One region of the Leucobacter sp. USCH14 genome, then DNA from elsewhere that is predicted to be linked to it. Evidence: predicted binding sites of a transcription regulator. Region 1 holds the regulator's gene; each other region holds the start of a gene.
The links. The regulator LexA, encoded in region 1, represses DNA repair genes until DNA is damaged. The targets are predictions, from matches to a motif close to TCGAACANNTGTTCGA.
Positions count from the first base shown of each region.

Region 2: PQI23_RS10805 (LexA family protein) is a predicted target of LexA. The motif match lies at 2,396-2,411, and genes of this name have one in related genera.
Region 3: uvrA (excinuclease ABC subunit UvrA) is a predicted target of LexA. The motif match lies at 5,293-5,308, and genes of this name have one in related genera.

Region 1 covers NZ_JAQPZP010000005.1:112,882-119,612, forward strand. The annotation lists gene metE (5-methyltetrahydropteroyltriglutamate--homocysteine S-methyltransferase) at 1-101, shown strand, start outside; gene PQI23_RS07155 (hypothetical protein) at 98-1,306, shown strand; gene PQI23_RS07160 (methylenetetrahydrofolate reductase) at 1,303-2,208, shown strand; gene lexA (transcriptional repressor LexA) at 2,254-2,919, opposite strand; gene PQI23_RS07170 (hypothetical protein) at 3,182-3,586, shown strand; gene PQI23_RS07175 (histidinol-phosphate transaminase) at 3,631-4,719, shown strand; gene hisB (imidazoleglycerol-phosphate dehydratase HisB) at 4,765-5,373, shown strand; gene hisH (imidazole glycerol phosphate synthase subunit HisH) at 5,370-6,020, shown strand; gene priA (bifunctional 1-(5-phosphoribosyl)-5-((5-phosphoribosylamino)methylideneamino)imidazole-4-carboxamide isomerase/phosphoribosylanthranilate isomerase PriA) at 6,130-6,731, shown strand, end outside.
Region 2 covers NZ_JAQPZP010000010.1:57,222-63,952, forward strand. The annotation lists gene PQI23_RS10785 (relaxase/mobilization nuclease domain-containing protein) at 1-907, opposite strand, end outside; gene PQI23_RS10790 (MobC family plasmid mobilization relaxosome protein) at 904-1,179, opposite strand; gene PQI23_RS10795 (hypothetical protein) at 1,500-1,643, shown strand; gene PQI23_RS10800 (hypothetical protein) at 1,671-2,108, opposite strand; gene PQI23_RS10805 (LexA family protein) at 2,428-2,862, shown strand; gene PQI23_RS10810 (Y-family DNA polymerase) at 2,869-3,069, shown strand; gene cmtR (Cd(II)/Pb(II)-sensing metalloregulatory transcriptional regulator CmtR) at 3,148-3,507, shown strand; gene PQI23_RS10820 (heavy metal translocating P-type ATPase) at 3,504-5,420, shown strand; gene PQI23_RS10825 (hypothetical protein) at 5,504-6,731, opposite strand, start outside.
Region 3 covers NZ_JAQPZP010000004.1:35,545-42,275, forward strand. The annotation lists gene PQI23_RS05660 (winged helix-turn-helix domain-containing protein) at 1-1,155, shown strand, start outside; gene uvrB (excinuclease ABC subunit UvrB) at 1,224-3,314, shown strand; gene PQI23_RS05670 (VOC family protein) at 3,434-3,853, opposite strand; gene PQI23_RS05675 (hypothetical protein) at 3,911-4,585, opposite strand; gene PQI23_RS05680 (hypothetical protein) at 4,582-5,217, opposite strand; gene uvrA (excinuclease ABC subunit UvrA) at 5,340-6,731, shown strand, end outside.

The DNA.
Region 1 (6,731 bases):
TGAATCCCGACTGCGGCCTGAAGACGCGCGGGTACGAGGAGACCGTGGCGAGCCTCACGAACCTGGTGCACGCGGCCCGTGCGGTGCGCGCGGGCGCGTGAGCGCGCCGGACGGTCGTGAGGCGGGGGCGGAGGAAGCGGCCCTCCCCGCCGAGCACGCCGGGGCGTGGCGCGGCGGCGAGCTGCCGACCGAGGCCGTGGGCAGCCTGCCGCGCCCCGCCCGTCTGCAGCGATCGGTGCTCGACGCAGAGGCCGGCCTGGTCGACGCGGAGACGCTGCGCGGCGAGCAGGATCGCGCCGTGCGCGACACCCTCGCAAGATTCGCGGAGACCGGTTCGCCCCTGGTGAGCGACGGCGAGCAGCGGCGGCAGAGCTTCTCCAGCTACCCGCTCGGCACCTCCTTCGCGGGTGACGTGCGCGAGGGGCCGGTGTTCGCGGTGTTCGCCGACGGGCACCATCGCGTGATCCCGAGCCTCGCGCGGGGCCCCTTCCGGTTCCGCTCGTGGGCGGCGGACGACGTCGCGGCCGCACGGCCGCTCACCCGTCTGCCGCTGAAGCAGGCGGTCGTCTCGCCGTCGATGCTGTCGCTCATGGTGCCCGCGGAGGGACTGGGCGACTACTCCCGCGATGCGTTCCTCGACGACGTCGTAGCCGGGTGCGCCGAGGATATCCGGCGCAGCTTCGCCGCCGGCGCCTCCCGCGTCAGCATCGATTTCACGGAGGGGCGGCTCGCGCTGCGCCGCGATCTGCGCGCTCCCTGGGCGGGCCCGGAGGCGCTGAGCGGATTCATCGATCTCATCAACCGCGTGCTCGCGGAGCTCACCCCCGAGCACCGCTCCGCAGTGGGCGTCCATACGTGCCCCGGCAACGACCACGACTCGGCGCACAGCGCCGATGTCGACTACGCCGCGCTGATCCCCGAGCTCTTCCAGATCGAGGCCGGATACTTCCTCGTGCAGGCCGCAAGCGAGAAGGAGCCGGATCGCGTGGCTCGACTCGTGGGGCGTCAGCTGCGGCAGCGCGCGCGCACATCGGCGGCGCCGCCGCGCGTGCTGCTCGGCGTCACCGACCCGACCAGCCCGAAGCTCGAGACCGCGGCGGAGGTGCGGGATCAGCTGGTGCGCGCGGCACGGTTCATCCCGGTCGAGCTACTCGGCTCGACGGACGACTGCGGGTTCTCCCCGTACCTCATCGACGAGAAACCGAAGCACGGATCGCCCGACTTCGCTCGCGACGTGGCGTTCGCGAAGATCGCCGCACGCGTGCGCGGCACGCGTCTCGCGCAGCAGGAGCTGAGCGGCGCATGAACTCGTTCCTGCTCCCCGCCCGCGCGGCGACGCGCGCCCGCTTCTCGTTCGAGGTGTTTCCGGCGCGCTCGGGCGCGGCCGCCCTCGCCCTCGGCCACGCCGTGCAGCATCTCTCCGCCGCCGATCCCGACTTCATCTCGGTCACCTACGGTGCGAACGGATCGAACCGCGACGCCTCGCTCGATCTGGTCGCGTACCTCCGCGACCACACCGATGCGCTGCCTCTGGCGCACCTGACGACGGTCGCGGAGAGCTCTGAGGCCGTGCGAGCCGCGATACACGCGATCATGGACGCCGGCGTGCACGACTTTCTCGCGCTCCGGGGCGATCCGCCTCGCGGGCTCGACGAGAGCGACGCTCGAGTCGCAGGCTCGATGAGTTCGCTGGAGCTGGTGCGACTGGTCGCGCAGGCCCGGGCCGAGCGACCCGCGCTGACGAGTGTCGGACGCACCGCGGTGGCTGCGTACCCGAACGGCCATCCGCTCTCGCGCTCGCGGGCCGAGGATATCGACTGGCTCGTCGCGAAGCAGGAGGCCGGTGCGAATCTCGCAATCTCGCAGCTGTTCTTCCGAGCCGAGGAGTACCTCTCGTTCGTCGACGACGCGCGGAGGGCGGGGCTCACCATGCCGGTGCTCCCCGGACTCATGCCGGTATCGACGAGCGCGCAACTCAGAAAGGTCGCCTCGCTCGCGGGCCGACCCGCTCCTTCAGAGCTCGCTCGCGCACTGGACGCAGAGGGCGGGTACGCACCCGAGCTGGGTGTCGAGCATACCGTCGCCCTCGCGCGGGAGCTGCTCGACGGAGGTGCGCCGTCGGTGCACCTCTATACGTTCAATCGGCACGAGCAAGTGCTCGCCGTGCTGCGGGAGCTAGGCTTGCTCACCCCTGACCCGGTCGTCTAGGCAGGCGCCCGGCGCCGTGCGCGCGCAGTCGGTGCGGGCTGAGCCTCAGACCGACCGGAACACAGCGACGACCCGGCCGAGCACCTCGGCATGGTCGCCGAGAATCGGCTCGAACGCGCTGTTGCGCGGCAGGAGCCAGGTGTGGCCGTCTCGACGCCGGAAGACCTTGACCGTCGCCTCCCCATCGAGCATCGCCGCCACGATGTCTCCGTTCTCCGCCTCTCGCTGCTGCCGGATCACGACGAAATCCCCGTCGCAGATGGCCGCGTCGACCATCGAGTCGCCGACGACGCGCAGCATGAAGAGCTGGCCGTCGCCGACGAGGGTGCGGGGGAGCGGCACGACCTCCTCGATCTGCTGATCGGCGGTGATGGGAACGCCGGCTGCAATCTGGCCGACCAGAGGAACGTACGCCGCCTCCTCCGGGCGCTGCACGGGCTCCTCCGCGAGTGCGGCCGAAGTCGATGCCAGTTCGACCAGGATCTCGAGGGCTCGTGGGCGATTCGAGTCGCGCCTGATGTACCCGCCCAGCTCCAGCCGACTGAGCTGGTGCGTGACGCTCGAGAGCGAGGAGAGACCGACCGCGTCGCCGATCTCGCGCATGCTCGGGGGATACCCGCGGCTCTCCACCGAACGCGCGATGCACTCGAGGATGGCCTGCTGCTTCTCGCTCAGCGGCTTCGCGGATCGGGGCGCGGCTACGTCGCTCATCGCTGTCCTTTCTGGCCCAGAGGGCGATGCGGAGGGGGCGCGATCCATGAATGTCGGTGGGTGCTGATTCAGTGATCCCGTTGATCGAAACCATAGCCGTACTGCTCGAACACCGGCAAACGTATGTTCGAGTGTCGCGGGAAAACATCGAAACATATCTTCGAACGAACGGTTGCGGTTTCGAATCATCGAATATATATTCGAAACAGATGTTCGGCGCCGGCCTCGGTCGGCCCTCATCGCATCAGGAAGGGAAGTCGACATGCGTGCAGCAGCGGTTCTGGGTCAGCAAGTGCAGGGGTCGAGCGATGTCTCGGGCAAGCTCCGTCTGACTCGGCGTGGTCGTATCGTTCTGGGGGCGTTCCTCACGGTGCTCGCGGCCGGGGCGCTCGCTCTCTTCGCCTCGCTCGCCGCTCCGGAAGCGATGGCCTCCGGCGAGGGCCCGAACGGCGAGCAGTTCGAGTACGTGGTGGTGCAGCCGGGGAGCTCGCTGTGGTCGCTCGCGTCCGATCTCGACCCGACTGCGGACCCGCGAGACCTCATCACCGAGATTGTTCAGCTGAACCAGCTCGAGGATTCGTCAGTGCAGGCCGGGGAGGCGATCGCGGTTCCGCTGCGGTACTCCGACAACCCGTTGGTGGTATCGGGCGACGAAGTGGGTGCGTGAGCGCGTCAGCCGGGAGGGCCTCTGCGCGGCCCTAAACTATCGGGGTGACTAGCTTGAGCGATCTTCCACTTCGTGACAACCTCGTGGGTCAGCAGCCCTACGGCGCGCCTCAGGACGCGGTTCGGGTGAGCTTGAACGTCAACGAGAACACGCATCCCATTCCGGAGCACGTCGCGATCGACATCGTGCAGTCCCTCGCTCGAGCGGTCACGGGAGTGAACCGGTACCCCGATCGTGAGTTCGTCGAGTTGCGCGCTGCGCTCGCCGGGTATCTCGGTCACGGACTGTCGGCTGAGCAGCTGTGGGCTGCGAACGGTTCGAACGAGGTGCTCCAGCAGGTGCTGCAAGCATTCGCGGGCCCGGGCCGATCTCTGCTGAGCTTCACGCCGACCTATTCCATGTACCCGCTGCTCGCCGCCGGCACGGATACCGAGTGGATCGGCGTCGAACGCCCGGTCGATTACGCGCTCACTCCCGAGGGAGTGGTGCACGCGCTCCGCGAGCACACGCCGGACGTCGCGATTCTCTGCGGCCCCAACAACCCGACGGGTTCGACGCTCGACCGCGAGGTGATCCTCGCCGCCTATGACGCGTTCGACGGCATGCTCGTCATCGACGAGGCGTACCAGGAGTTCGATACGGAGCGGGAGAGCGCGGTTGCGCTGCTTCCCGGTCGGCATCGCCTGATCGTCTCCCGCACGATGAGCAAAGCGTTCGCGTTCGCGGGCGTGCGCCTCGGGTACCTCGCCGCCGACCCGGCCGTGATCGACGCGCTGCGGCTGGTTCGGCTCCCGTACCACCTCTCCGCACTCACGCAGGCGGCGGCGACCGCTGCGATCCGCCACGCCGACGCGATGCTCGCGACCGTCGCCGACATCAGCGCGCAGCGGGATCGCCTCGCGCGCGCCCTCTCCGAGCTCGGCTACCGCGTGCACCCCTCCGGAGCGAACTTCCTGCTCGTCGGGGGGTTCGCCGATCCCGCCGCGACGTTCGAGGAGCTGCGAGCGCGTGGGATCCTCATCCGCAACCTCAGCATCCCGGGGCACCTGCGCATCACCGCGGGAACCGAGGCGGAGACGAGCGCTGTGATCGACGCGATCGCCTCGCTCGGCCCGGGCGGCGCCCGCGCGTGATCCGGCTGCCCCGTGGCCTCCCTCGACGCCGATAGACTGGTGACCATGACTGCAGCACCCCGCACCGCCTCGCTCGAGCGCTCGACCAGCGAGTCGCAGATCAGTGTGAGCGTCGACCTCGACGGTTCCGGTACCTCGCAGATCGAGACCGGGGCGCCGTTCTTCGATCACATGCTCACGGCGTTCGCCCGCCACTCCCTGACGGACCTCACGGTGAAAGCCGTCGGCGACGTGCACATCGACGTCCACCACACGGTCGAGGACACGGGCATTCTGCTCGGTCAGGCCATTCTCGAGGCGCTCGGCGACAAGTCGGGAATCTCGCGGTACGGCGATGCACTGGTGCCCCTCGACGAGGCGCTCGCACAGGCGGTCGTCGATATCTCCGGCCGGCCGTACCTCGTGCACTCCGGGGAGCCGGCAGGGTACGAACTGCACCTCATCGGCGGCCACTTCACGGGCTCGATGGTGCGGCACTTCTTCGAAGCGCTCACCTTGAACGCCCGGCTCACCGTGCACCTGAAGCTGGTGGAGGGGCGCGACCCCCACCACATCGCAGAGGCGGAGTTCAAGGCATTCGCGCGCGCCTTCCGCGTGGCGAAAGCGCTCGACCCGCTCGTCTCCGGTGTGCCGTCGACGAAGGGCGCGTTGTGAGCGAAGCCGCGAGTTCCCCGCGCAAGAAGGTCGTCGTGCTCGATTATGGGTCGGGCAATGTGCACTCGGCGGTCAAAGCGCTCGTCCACGCCGGAGCCGATGTCGAGCTGACCCGGGATCCCGCTGCCGTGATGGATGCGGACGGACTCCTCGTTCCCGGCGTCGGAGCGTTCGACGCTGTGATGCGCCAGCTGCGAGCGGTGCGCGGGGATGAACTCATCGATCGTCGGCTCGCCGGGGGGCGGCCCGTGCTCGGCATCTGCGTCGGCGAGCAGGTCATGTTCGCCCACGGCATCGAGCGCGGCGTCGAAACCGAGGGTCTGGGTCAGTGGCCGGGCACCGTGCGCGAGATCGATGCTCCCGTGCTCCCGCACATGGGGTGGAACACCGTCGACGTGCCGCAGGGTTCACGGCTCTTCGCCGGTCTCGAGCGCGAGCGCTTCTACTTCGTGCACAGCAATGCTGCGACCGAGTGGTCCATCGAGGGGCGCACTGCGGTGACCCGGCCGCTCGTGACCTGGGCCGAGCACGGCGAGCGCTTCATCGCAGCGGTGGAGAACGGACCGCTGAGCGCGACCCAGTTCCACCCGGAGAAATCGGGCGATGCAGGGATCCGGCTGCTGCGCAACTGGATCGAGACCCTGTAAGCCCCGCCGTGCCCTCGAGCGTCGGAGACACCGCGTCTTCGGCACGGCGGCGCCCCTGAAGACCGTGTCGCGAATACCCGAACCGCACCCCGAGAAGGAGACACCACTCATGAGCGAACTCGCCGAACGTCCGAAGCTGCAGCTGCTTCCGGCGATCGACATGGTCGACGGCAAGGCGGTGCGTCTCACCCAGGGCGAAGCCGGCACCGAGACGAACTACGGCAGCCCCGTCGACGCCGCGCTCGACTGGATCGATCAGGGCGCGGAGTGGATTCATCTCGTCGACCTGGACGCCGCGTTCGGCCGGGGGAGCAACGTCTCCGTCGCCCGGAAGATCATCAAGCGCTCCGGAAACGTGAAGATCGAGTTCTCGGGCGGCATCCGCGACGACGCGTCGCTCGAAGCCGCGCTCGAGATGGGAGCGACGCGAGTCAATCTCGGCACTGCCGCGCTCGAGAACCCGGAGTGGACCGAGGCCGTCATCGCCCGTTTCGGCGATCGCATCGCCGTGGGCCTGGATGTGCGGGGCGAAACCCTTGCGGCTCGCGGGTGGACCGAGGAGGGCGGCAACCTCTGGGACGTGCTCGACCGCCTCGAGGCGGCCGGCTGCCCGCGCTACGTCGTCACGGACGTCACGAAGGACGGTACCCTGCGCGGCCCGAACATCGAGCTGCTCGGCCAGGTGTGCGCTCGAACGAACCGACCCGTCAT
Region 2 (6,731 bases), on a different contig from region 1:
GATTACGCCAGGTCGCCCGCCACTCGTCGACGGCAGCCTGAGCCGACATCGGGGTATCGGGCCAGCCCTGCCGCAGTCTCGGCAGGGTGAGGTCGCGTGCGAGGCGGCCCCCGCCGTACCAGACGATCGGCTCTCCCGGTTTCGGGCGCACCGCGACCGAGTAGCCGGCCACAACGTCGTCGCGGTTGGCGGCGAACCTCGGCCGCACGATCGCCCCGGCCTGGTGGAGCCGGCGCACGAACTCCGCCTCGTTGACGCTCGCGGCCGCCGCCGCGCGCACGGAGCGCTCAAGCCGCACCGAGGCGACCGAGTGCTCGCCGCGCCGTTCGGCGCTGGCGCGCTCCCCCGGTCGCTCCCCGCGCATCGCCATGTCGGAGCCGCGCGACTCGAGCACCTGCAATCCATGCTCCTGCTCGAGTTCGCGGGCGATGCGTTGCGCCCGCGCGTAGTCGTGATGGATCGACGCCTTCGTGCCGTCCTCGCGGACGAGATTCACGGCGATGTGGATATGATCGTTGCCGCGCGTGGAGAGCCCGTGCCGCACGGCGACCCACCTGCACTGCGCCCGGCCGGAGGTTTCGGTGAAGTCCATCCGGTCGACGAACTGCTGCGCGATCGTCGACCACTGCTCGTCGCTGAGCTGCCCCTCCTCGGCGCGCAGACTCAGCGAGCAGTGCCAGACGTGACCGCCGCGCACCTCGACACCGAACGCAGTGCGCGGCTCGTCAAGGTCGCGCGCGATCGCCAGCACCGTCGCCCGGTCGAGCTCGGCGTCGCCGTAGTAGGTGAATGTCGCGCTGTCGCCGTTCACCAGGTGCGGCTCGGTGTGCTCGTTGCGCCGCCCCTCCCCCGCGAGGTAGCTGAGCAGCCCGCCCATCCGGTCGCCGCGCGTCACGTTCGGCATCATGGCTCGGCCAGCCGATCCACTGCGGCACTCAGCTTCGGGTAGAGCGCTCGGAACTCCGCGACGAGGGCCTCGGCCTCCTTCGGGAAGCGACTCTCGGTGTTCGCGTACTTCGCCAACTGGTTGACGTTGTTCGCGATCGACCCGACCTCGCGGCGTATCGCGAACAGCTCCGCGATGGCCTGCTTGCGCTCCGCCTCGACGGACACCGAGATGACGGTGCTGATGCGGGGAAGGGGAGGGAAAACGCCGACGGTGTGAAGGGAACGTGCCATGCGGCGATCGTGCGTGTTCAATGGGTGATGTCCTACAAAACTCTCGGCTACAACTGGGCGATGGCGGGACGGTAACATCGTGGATCGCAGCATGAGCACTCCTGAGTGCTCGAGCATCGCGCATGACTCATGCGTCGCACCGTGGTGCTCCGCTGCACGGTGTTTCCGTTGCAGCGCGGTATCAGGTGCGGCTGATGACTGAGAGTTCTATCGGAGAGTACCGCAGGATGGGGATATCCATGAGTGGCTGGATGACCCCAGGCGCCCGGGCGACGTTCAAGGTAAGCATGCGTAGGCGATGGGGGCGCACGAGGAGGGCGATGGTCGCCAGCATCGCCAAGAAGCAGAGCGTCATCCAGTCGAGGTGCTGGGGCTGGCTTGGAACTGTCGGCCGTGGCGCCGACGCTCAGATCGGCGTTGGCCTCGACGTCGGCGAGGATGCTCGGCGTCTCCGTGAGGGCTGAGGGGCCAGGCGCAGGCAGCATCCGATATTAGCTATCTCGAAGTATCGCCGAATAGCTAATATCGGGCGGCGCTGCAGCTGCTCTGGCGACCGTGATCGGCCACGCCTGCGCCTCGGCGTAGCCGGGCAGCTGATGGATCATCTGCAGCCGCTGCACCCGGCAGAACGCCGCCGCCTCAGACTGCTCCCAGTCGGGCGTCTCGCAGGACTGGTACTCGTAGCAGGCGATCGCGAAGAGGATCTCGAGCGGGCTGCGCAGGCTCGAGGGGCCGTGCGTGTAGGGTTCTTCGATCTCGTGCTCGTTGTAGCGGTAGTTGACGCTGCGCTGGTTCTCGGCGAGCAGCATCGCCCCGACCTGCTCTGCCGTCGACGGCTGCAGCACCCCAGCGGTTTGCCACGTCATCGGCCCGCACTCGACGTTGAGCCCGGCGTTGACCATCGCCCGGATGTGCTCGATCGGCACCATGAATGCGCTCGTGATCTCGTTCCTTCCTGCCGCGCCCGGAGTGGGCGTGCCGGCGGAGGCTGGCGATCAACGCGGCGAGCGACGCCAGAGCACGCGACGCGCCGACCCACGGGTGGGGCGGGCGCGGGCGCCGTGCGCAGGTCGGAGGAGACTCGTAGCCTGCACTCCCGACACCCCCGCTGCGCGGCCTGGGGGAACCGATGCGATCAATGTCGGAGGACGCCCCGAGGATAGCCGAGAGAGGCTCACGGTTCGCTTCCGGGCGAGCCTTCGCGGATAATGATGTATCGAAAGTTTGTTCGATAGATGGGGAGGTTGCATGATGCGTGCGCTGCTGCCGCGAATCGTCTCGCCCGAGTTGGTGCCGGTGCTGCTGTCGATGGCGCCGGTCCCGGTCGCGTGCGGCTTCCCCTCCCCCGCGCAGGACTACTACGAGGGCCCGCTGAACCTCACCGACATGCTCGTCGACGACCAGGCGGCGACCTTCGTGGTGCGGGCCTCTGGCGAGTCGATGACGGCCGCCGGCATCAGCGACGGCGATGAGCTGCTCGTCGACCGCTCGAAGCGGCCGCGCAGCGGGGATATCGTCGTCGCGGTGCTCGACGGCGAGCTCACCATCAAGCGGCTCGAGATCACGCCGGGCGGAGTCGTGCTGCGGGCGGAGAACTCGACGCATCCCGACATTGCGGTGGCGGAGCTGTCGGAGCTCAAGGTCTGGGGCGTGGCGACGTACTGTCTCCATCATCTGCGGTGACCGCCGATGCTCGCGCACATCGACGTGAACTCGGCCTACGCCTCCTGGGAGCGAGTCTTCAACCCGAAGCTCGAGGGGCGCTCCCTGGTGGCGCTGAGCAACAACGACGGCATGGTCGTCGCCTCCTCAGCGGAAGCGAAGGCGTTGGGGCTCGATCTCGGGCGGCCGTGGTTCGAGCTGCGCCCGCACGCGGAGCGGTATTGGTAACCCGCGTTGTTCAGGACGGCGCTATTGCCCTAGTTGACGAATCGATAATAGGTCAGCCGTTGCTGTATAGTTCAGTGCATGCTGACTATTGCTTCGCGTCTCGACGTCATGAACCGGCTGGGCCGGGCCATGGCGGACCCGACGCGCTCCCGGATCCTGATGACCCTGCTGGACGGCCCGAGCTACCCGGCCGTGCTCTCGCGCGAGTTGGAGCTGACGCGCTCCAACGTGTCGAACCATCTGACCTGTCTTCGCGACTGCGGGATCGTAGTCGCCGAGCCCGAGGGTCGGCAGACGCGCTACGAGATCGCCGACCCGCACCTCGCGGCGGCGCTCACGGCGCTGGTGGACGTGACGCTGGCCGTGGACGAGCACGCGCCGTGCATGGACGCCGAGTGCACGGTGCCGGGCTGCTGCGGGACGGGAGCGGGCGCGTGAGCGCGGCGTGCGGCTGCGACGAGCCGGAGACCCAGGTCGGGGAGGAAACCGAGGAGGAGCGGGAGCGTCCCTGGTGGCGTGACCACGGGATCATGGTCCCGGTGCTCTCCGGCGTCGCCTTCGGCACGGGCCTGGTCCTGGAATGGACAGGGGCGGAGATCCCGGCGCTGGTGGCGTTCTGGATCGGCCTGCTGCTGGGCGCGTCGACGTTCACCCCGGGCGCGATCCGCAAGCTGTTCAAGGGCAAGCTCGGCATCGGCCTGCTGATGACGATCAGCGCGATCGGCGCGGTCATCCTCGGCTACGTCGAGGAGGCCGCAGCGTTGGCGTTCCTGTACTCGATCGCCGAGGCGCTGGAGGACAAGGCGATGGATCGCGCCCGTGGCGGGCTGCGGGCGCTGCTGAAACTCGTCCCGGAGACCGCGACCATCCGGCAGGATGGCGCGTCCGTGGAGGTCGCCGCGAAGGATCTGGCCGTTGGTCAGCTGATGCTCGTGCGTCCGGGTGAGCGGATCGCGACCGACGGGATCGTCCGTACGGGCCGGTCGAGCCTGGACACCTCGGCGATCACCGGCGAGTCCATCCCGGTGGAGGTCGAGCCCGGCGACGCGGTGTCGGCCGGGGCGATCAACACCGCCGGTGCCCTGGAGGTCGAGACGACCGCGGCGGGCACCGACAACTCGCTGACCACGATCGTGGAGCTGGTGGAGCAGGCGCAGGCGGAGAAGGGGGACCGCGCCCGCCTCGCGGACCGCATCGCCCGCCCGCTCGTGCCCGGCGTGCTGATCCTCGCCGTCCTGGTGGCGGTCATCGGGTCGCTGCTGGGCGACCCGGAGCTGTGGGTCATCCGCGCCCTCGTGGTCCTCGTCGCGGCGTCGCCGTGCGCGCTGGCGATCTCCGTGCCCCTGACGGTGGTCGCCGCGATCGGGGCGGCGAGCAGGTTCGGCGTGATCATCAAGTCCGGTGCGGTGTTCGAGCGGTTCGGCGTGATCCGTCACGTCGCCGTCGACAAGACCGGCACCCTGACCCGCAACGAGCCCGCCGTCACCGCGGTGCTCACCGCCGACGGCGTGGACGAGGCGCAGGCATTGGCGTGGGCGGCATCCCTGGAGCAGCACAGCACCCACCCGCTGGCCGCCGCGATCACCGCCGCCGCACCCGGAGCCCCCGCCGCCCTGGACGTCACCGAGCAGGCCGGGCACGGCATCGAAGGCACCCTCGACGGGGCCCAGGTCACCGTCGGCAGCCCCCGCTGGCTGGACGCCGGCCCGCTCAAGGACCAGGTCGCCGGCTTGGAGGAGCAGGGCATGACCGTCGTCATCGTGCACCGCGACAGCGCCGCGGTCGCCGCGATCGGCGTCCGCGACGAGCTGCGCCCCGAAGTCCCCGAGGTCGTCCGTACGCTCGCCGCCCAGAGCGTCGGGACGACCATGCTCACCGGCGACAACGCCCGCACCGCCCGCGCCCTGGCCGCGCAGGCCGGGATCGAGGACGTGCGCGCCGAGCTACGCCCGGAGGACAAGGCCGCCGCGATCAGCGAGCTGGGCAGGCACGGCTCGGTCGCGATGATCGGCGACGGCATCAACGACGCCCCCGCCCTGGCCGCCGCGGACATCGGCATCGCCATGGGCGCGACCGGTTCCGATGCCGCGATCGAGTCCGCCGACGTCGCCTTCACCGGCCACGACCTGCGCCTCCTGCCGCGCGCGTTCGACCACGCCCGCCGCGGCCGGCACATCATCAACCAGAACATCATCCTGTCGCTGCTGATCATCGTCGTGCTGCTCCCGCTCGCCCTGTTCGGCGTCCTGGGCCTGGCCGCGGTGGTGCTCGTGCACGAGATCGCCGAGGTCATCGTCATCCTCAACGGGCTCCGCGCCGCCCGCACACGACCAACCGCTCCGGAGCGGTGACGGATCGGCCACCGTTACCCCCTGCCCCCTGACCGTCCGCGAGAGCACGACCCTAGGGTCGGGATCGACCCGGCGCAGCGGCATCACCCTGGCTGCTCGCCGCCGGTGAGGCCGGGGTGTGCGAGGGTGTCGATATAGCGGTCGGTGCCAGCGATGCTGAGACCGAAGAGGTCGCTGATGGCCCTCGCGTCGCCGCGAGTGGCGTGGGCTTCGGCGAGGATGCGATCTTCGCGGAGGGCCTGCGGGCGGATGCCGCCCTGCTGCCAGGGATAGGTTCGGTTCGCGGCCATCATCCTGGGCGCGGAGCGCTGATGGATGATGAGGTGCGGGTTCTGCGAGTTCGGCCATCTGTTCTGGCGGTAGTCGAGCCATCGGGTCAGGCGTTCGCGGACGGGAGCGGCGAGCGGGATGCTGCGGCCTGCGAGGTTCAGGCGTCCGTCGACGATGTCGGTGAGCAGCAGCTCGGAGACCTGTTTCGCAGTCAGGGCGTGGAACGCGACGAGCGAGACGGCCAACGCGATCACGGGGTGGGGCGAGTTCAGTTTCTCGCGGATGAGAGCGGTGTCCAGCGGCATCGGGATGTTGCCGTTGACCTTGGTGAACGTCATGCCGCGGGTGGGGTTCTGGAATACGAGCCTGCGAGCTTTGAGTACCTTGAACAGCGACCGCAGGCCGCGCTCCATGAGCGCCCGCGGGTTCCCGCTCTCGGGCAACACATCACGAAACTGAGCGGGGCTGATCTCGGCGAGCGACTGATGGCCGGCCTCTGCCCACGCGGTCACGGCCGGAACGACGGCGTGGATATGGACCTTCACGGTCAACGGGTCGCGGGAGCGCTGCCGGGGCGTGGTCGTCGCTCCGTCGATCAGGACGTTCACCCAGACCTCGAGCTGCTCCTGCATCACCTGTGGCAGCAGCGACGTCTTGTTCGCGAAGTAGGTGTCGATCCAGCGGGGCCGGTCATCGATGAGCAGCCCGGCGGCGTCGAGCACGTCGAGGGTGGAGACGATGTTGCCGTCATAGCGTGGGAGTTGGAGCACGTCGGAGGCGCGGATCTTCGCGGTCGGGCTGTCGCGGAGGGTCTGCAGCAGGCGCAGGGAACGGATCACGTCGTTGCGTTGGCGGGCAGACCAGCCGAACTGTTCGGCGTGCTCGTGCACGATCGCGTTGCAGTATCGAGTCAGCTCACTGTTCTCGATCAGGGCGCGCTGGAGCAGCAGCTCGGGGTCGGGGGCGACGTCGATGAGGACGGGCTGCACCCACTCGGTCAGGGCGAGCTGCTTCGGCGGCGGGCCGGGGCGACCCCACGCG
Region 3 (6,731 bases), on a different contig from region 1:
CTCGCCGCACAGGGCTTCGCGAACGCCGCGCGCAGCCGGAGGCGCCGCCCCTTCGATCCTGCGCTGTCGGCACTGCACGTGCTGCAGATCGACTCGGTGAACGTCTTCGCGCGCAGCCACTATCTCCCCGTGTTCTCGCGACACGGGGACTACGATACGACGGCGCTGGATCGACATCTGTGGCGCAGCGGCGAATTCACGGAGTACTGGGCGCACGAAGCGGCGTTCATCCCGGTTCAGGATCGCCCGTTGTTCGCATGGCGGATGGACGAACGCAGAGTCCGCGATGAGCTGAGCGGCCGCGCCGCTCAGCTCGCGCCGATCCTCGACCGCGTCCGCTCGCACCTCGCAAGCGAGGGTCCGTCGTTCGTGCGCGATCTCGAGCAGGAGCCGCGATCCAATCGCGGCCCCTGGTGGGACTGGAGCGAGACGAAGCGCGCCGTCGAAACGCTCTTCGCCTGGGGAGAAGTCGTTTCAGCGGGGCGGGAGGGATTTCAGCGCAGGTACGCGCTCGCGGAGCACGTGCTCCCGGAGCAGGGGCTCGGCGCCGTTCCGGCCGCCGACGCTCAGCGCGCGCTCGTCGAACGCGCCGCTCGATCCCTCGGCGTGGCGACGCTCGCCGACCTCGCGGACTACCACCGTCTGAAACCGGGGCCGGCGCGGACGGCCGTGGCCGCGCTCGAGGCGACCGGCGAGCTCATCCCGGTCGAGGTCGACGGCTGGCGAACCGCGACGGGTGCGGCGGAACGCGCGTGGATGCATCGCGACGCGAGAACGCCCGCACGACTCGCACCGGATGCCCTGTTGACGCCATTCGATCCGGTGGTCTGGTTTCGCCCACGAGCCGAGCGCATGTTCGACTTCCACTACCGCATCGAGATCTACACGCCGCGAGAGCAACGGCAGTTCGGGTACTACTGCCTGCCCCTCATGGTGAGCGGCAGGATGGCTGGGCGTCTCGATCTCAAGGCCGATCGCGCAGGACGCGCGCTGCTCGTGCAGGCCTCCTGGAGAGAACGGCGAGCTCCGGGTCGCACGGCGGAGGCTGCGCAGGCGCTCCTCGCCCGTGCCGCCGCGTGGCAGGGGCTCGACGAGGTGCGCTGGTCGGGGATCGGCGATCTGGAGCTGCCGGCTCGCTTCGCGCCGACGCCATGACGGGCGCAGGGTACGCCCGCCGCGGAACGCTCCCGTGAATGTCGGTGGTGCCGAGTACGCTCGAAGACATGGAACCCACCCGCAGCGTCCGCCCATTCGAAGTGGTGAGCGAATTCGAGCCGAGCGGAGATCAGCCCGCCGCGATCGAAGAACTCACTCGTCGCATCAACGCCGGTGAGACCGATGTGGTGCTGCTCGGTGCGACCGGCACCGGCAAGTCGGCGACCACCGCCTGGCTGATCGAGGCCGTGCAGCGACCGACGCTGGTTCTCGCCCACAACAAGACGCTCGCCGCGCAGCTCGCGAGCGAGCTGCGCGAGCTGTTCCCGAACAACGCGGTCGAGTACTTCGTGAGCTACTACGACTACTACCAGCCGGAGGCCTACGTACCGCAGACCGACACCTTCATCGAGAAGGACTCGTCGGTGAACGCCGAAGTCGAACGGCTCCGCCACTCGACGACCAACGCGCTGCTCAGTCGACGCGACACGATCGTGGTGTCGACCGTCTCCTGCATCTACGGCCTGGGCAAGCCCGAGGAGTACTACGAGGCGATGGTGCCACTCGCAGTCGGCGATCGGCTCGACCGCGATGTGCTGCTCCGGCGGTTCGTCGACATGCAGTACCAGCGCAACGACATCGAGTTCGTGCGCGGCAACTTCCGCGTACGCGGCGACACGGTGGAGATCATCCCGATGTACGAGGAGCTCGCCGTGCGGATCGAGTTCTTCGGCGACGAGATCGAAGCGCTGTACTATCTCCACCCGCTGACCGGCGAGGTCATCAAGCAGGTCGATACCGTCTCGGTGTTCCCGGGCTCGCACTACGTCGCAAGCCGTGACGTCATGCATCGCGCGATGGGGCAGATCACCAACGAACTCGAGAGTCGCACGCGCGAGCTGAAGCAGCAGAACAAGCTCGTCGAGGAGCAGCGTCTGCGCATGCGCACGACATTCGATCTCGAAATGATGGAGCAGATCGGGTTCTGCTCCGGAATCGAGAACTACTCCATGCATATGGATGGGCGACGACCGGGGGAGGCGCCGCACTGCCTGCTCGACTACTTCCCCGATGACTTCCTCGTCGTCATCGACGAGTCCCACGTCACCGTGCCGCAGATCGGCGCGATGTTCGAGGGCGATGCGTCGCGGAAGCGCACGCTGGTCGACCACGGCTTCCGTCTGCCGAGCGCACTCGACAACCGCCCGCTGAAGTTCAGCGAGTTCAGGGAGCGCGTCGGCCAGACCGTCTACCTCTCGGCGACACCGGGCAGATACGAACTCGAGCTCGCAGACGGCGTGGTGGAGCAGATCATCCGACCAACAGGTCTCATCGACCCCGAGATCGTGATCAAGCCGAGCGAGGGCCAGATCGACGACCTCCTCGAGGAAGTGCGCACGCGGGCCGAGCGCGATGAGCGAGTGCTCGTGACGACGCTGACGAAGAAGATGGCCGAGCAGCTGACCACCTTCATGGAGGAGGCGGGGGTACGCGTGCGATACCTCCACTCCGATGTCGATACGCTGCGTCGTGTCGAGCTGCTCACCGAGCTTCGCGCCGGGGTCTACGACGTGCTCATCGGCATCAACCTCCTCCGCGAGGGCCTCGATCTGCCCGAGGTGTCGCTCGTATCGATCCTCGACGCCGACAAGGAGGGCTTCCTGCGTTCGAGCACCTCGCTCATCCAGACCATCGGCCGCGCCGCGCGAAACGTTTCCGGTCAGGTGCACATGTACGCCGATACGGTCACCCGCTCGATGCGCGAGGCGATCGACGAGACGAATCGTCGACGTGAGATTCAGATCGCGTACAACACCGAACGCGGCATCGACCCGCAACCGCTCCGCAAGAAGATCGGTGACATCACCGAGATGCTGAACCGTGAAGCCGCCGACTCCGAAGACATTCTCTCGCGGTCCGGTGCGCACGCGCAGCGCAAGAGCCCGACCCCGCAGCGCGCGAAAGGCAAGGCGGCCGCGCGTGCGGGCGCCATTGCGGGCGAAGGGGCCGCGAAGCTCGAGGAGCTCATCAGCGACCTCACCGAGCAGATGCTCGCGGCGGCGGAAGAGCTGAAATTCGAGCTTGCGGCGCGACTCCGCGATGAGCTTTCGGAGATCAAACGCGAGTTGCGCAGCATGGACCAGGCCGGGCACCTGTAGGCGCCAAGGGCTCACCGTCGTCGCACGTCCGATTCAGGCGGACGCCAGCAACCAGTCGTACTGCGCGCGTGAATGCGCGCGTGTGAACGGCGCGACGCCGTTTGCCATCTCCCCGGTCGTCAGCTCGACTCGCTGCCGGTGGCGTCGTTGAGCGAGGCGTAGAGGTCGATCGTATTCCCGTCGGGGTCGAGCACCGTCGCGTACCTCTGACCCCAGGGCGCGTTCCACGGGGGAGTGCCGGCCGACGCGGGATACTGCTCGACGATCGCCGCGTACGCGTCGTCCACCTCCTCAGGCGTCGTCGCGCTGCATGCGAACCCGATGCGCCCCTCTCCGGACGGCAGCGTGAAACCGGGAGAGAAGCTCTCGACCGTCGAGACCGGATCCCACGCCAGCTTCATGCCGCCCGGCAGAATCACCTCCACGTGTGGCGCGTCGTCCAAACCCTCCGGGATGGGGATGCCGAGAGTGCGGTAGAACGCGAGGGAGCGGCCGAGATTCGCCGTGACGATGCCGATGAAGTCGAAAGTCAGGTTCATGGAATCAGGCTACGCCGGAGACCGCAGGGCGTCTTGCACGAATCGGACTCGCGATCCTCACGGGAGTACGACGTACCCGTATCGTGCAGCGATCCGATCGATCACGCCGGTGAGTTCACCGCGATCGAGGCGCAGCTGAGCGATCGGGTGCTGCGGGAGGGCGTCGACGGCCGGGGACCACAGCGCTGCGATGCGCGCCGAGGGGACCACCGAGGATGCGGAGATCACGCCGTCGATCCGCGGGTAGTGCGCGCGGATCGCCCTCGCCCACGCGCGGGATGCCGAGCGGTCGCCGGATGAGATCGCGGCGTTGCCGCCCGCGACGGCGACCCAATCGCTGTCGCTCAGGTCGAGCAGGCGCAACGGTCGCGTGCTCTCGAACATCGCGAGCGTCGGTGCTCCACTCGCACGGCGCACGATTCTCGTCGCCTGGAACACCTCGAGCAGGCAGGCTGCGAAGGCCGAAGTCGTGTCCTGTGCAGGGGCGGAGTGCTCGAGCGTCGCATACAGCACGCCCTCTCCCGGGGAGTCGGAAGGCGGGTCGGGATGAGGATCGAAACGCGCATCCAGCGGGCCGTAGGTGCGGAAGTCGTGCCACGCAGTCGGATGCGGACCCGCGGCCCTGAAGATGCGCGCCAGGGCCGACCCGACCGGCACCTCCCGAACCCAGCCGGCATCCTCCGCCAGATCGGGGAACGCGTCACGTTCGGGAGGGGGCAGGTACTCGCTCACGGCAGTCGGTGCAGCGCATCGTCCACTGCCCGTGCCGCCGAAGCGGGATCGCCGCCCTGGAGCAGCCATTCGAACGGCGCGAGTTCCTCGCCGTCGTTCATCAAAGCCGGGGCAGGCGAGGTGAGCACGCGTTCCGCGAACAGCAACGGCGTGCCTCGCGGAATCACCGCGGCGATAGTGGCCCACCCGGGCACCTCTCGATCTTCGGGGAACTGGAATCTGGGGAGATGCCATCCATCGCTCCGCCTCTGGGCGAGCAGCGTCCCGGCTGCGCAGCGCTGACGCACCCGAGCAGGCGTCACACCGAGCATCTCCGCCGCCTCCGTCACCGTCGCGCTGCGTTCGCCGAGAGACCGATCTGCGAGAACCCCCTGAGCACTCGCGCGGAGTTCATCGGGTCGCTGCAATGCGGCTTCAGACACACCGAAGCGCGCGAGCACAGAGACTTCCGCACCTGTCAAAGCGCGCGTATCGGCGTTCTGGTGCGCGAGGAGGTCGGAGAGCAGCGCCTCGGCGGAGTCCATCCGGTCGGCGTCGAGGTGGGAGACGAGTTCGAGGAGGCGAGCTCGAGCGGCGTCGCCGCTCCGATGGGTTCGCTCACTCCCGGAGGTGGTGAACTGCGCGATCGACATCGGCACTCCTTTCGTGAGCTTTCATCAATAGTAACCGAAAATACTGCAGCATGCGGTGCGCTGAGGGCGAAAGCATCGTAGGTATGTTCGAACTCTCCCGACGAAGCGCTTAGAATGAGGCAGTGACTTCGACGCACTCCACACCCATCCGGTCCTCCGCTGCGCATGCTCAGATCAGCGTTCAAGGGGCACGCGTCCATAATCTGCAGAACGTCGACCTCGCTATTCCGCGCGATTCTATGGTCGTCTTCACCGGGCTGTCCGGGAGCGGCAAATCGAGCCTCGCCTTCGACACGATCTTCGCGGAGGGCCAGCGGAGGTATGTCGAATCCCTCAGCGCGTACGCCCGTCAGTTCCTCGGCCAGGTCGACCGCCCCGACGTCGACTTCATCGAGGGGCTCAGCCCGGCGGTCTCCATCGACCAGAAGTCGACGAACCGGAATCCCCGCTCGACGGTCGGTACGATCACCGAGATCTACGACTACATGCGACTCCTCTGGGCGCGGGTCGGCGTGCCGCACTGCGCCGTGTGCGGTGAGCGGATCGAATCGCAGACCGTGCAGCAGATCGCGGATCGGCTCATGGAGCTCGAGGAGCGCACCCGCTACCAGGTACTCGCCCCGGTCGTCAGCAAGAAGAAGGGGGAGTTCGTCGACCTCTTCCAGGATCTCGCCGCGAGCGGTTACTCCCGCGCGATCGTCGACGGTGAGATGGTCCAGCTCTCCGATCCGCCGAAACTCAAGAAGCAGGTCAAGCACGACATCTCGGTGGTGATCGACCGACTCGTCGCCGGCCCGGAGATCCTCGGACGCCTCACCGACTCCCTCGAAACCGCGCTGCGACTCGCGGGCGGCATCGTCGCCGTCGACTTCGTCGACCGCGACGCGAAGGCGGAGGATCGCGTGCAGCAGTTCTCCGAGCAGCTCTCCTGCCCGAATCAGCATCCCGTGCAGCTCACCGAGATCGAACCGCGCACATTCTCGTTCAACGCTCCGTTCGGTGCGTGCCCGGTCTGCTCGGGACTGGGCACCAGCATGTCGGTGGACGAGGATCTCGTGCTGGGAGACCCGGAGCTCTCGATCGCCGAGGGCGTCATCGTTCCTTGGACGAGTCAGGGAAAGAGCCTGTACCAGTACTACGAGAAGCTGCTGGTCGGCCTCTCCGACGACCTCGGCTTCTCGCTGAAGACGGCCTGGTCGGATCTGCCGGAAGAAGTGCAGCAGGCCGTGCTGTACGGAAACGACTTCAAGGTCAACGTGCGCTGGCGCAATCGCTTCGGACGCGAAGTCAAGTACTCGTCCGGCTTCGAGGGCGTGATCCCGTTCATCGAGCGCCAGTACGCCGAGGCGGAATCGGATGCGAAGCGGGATCGCTGGTCCGAGTTCCTCCGCGAAGTGCCGTGCAGCGCCTGCAATGGGCAGCGGCTCAAGCCCGAGGTGCTCGCGGTGACCGTGAACGACCGATCGATCGCCGCGGTCGGCGAGTTCAGCCTGCTCGACGCGAAGGGGTTCTTC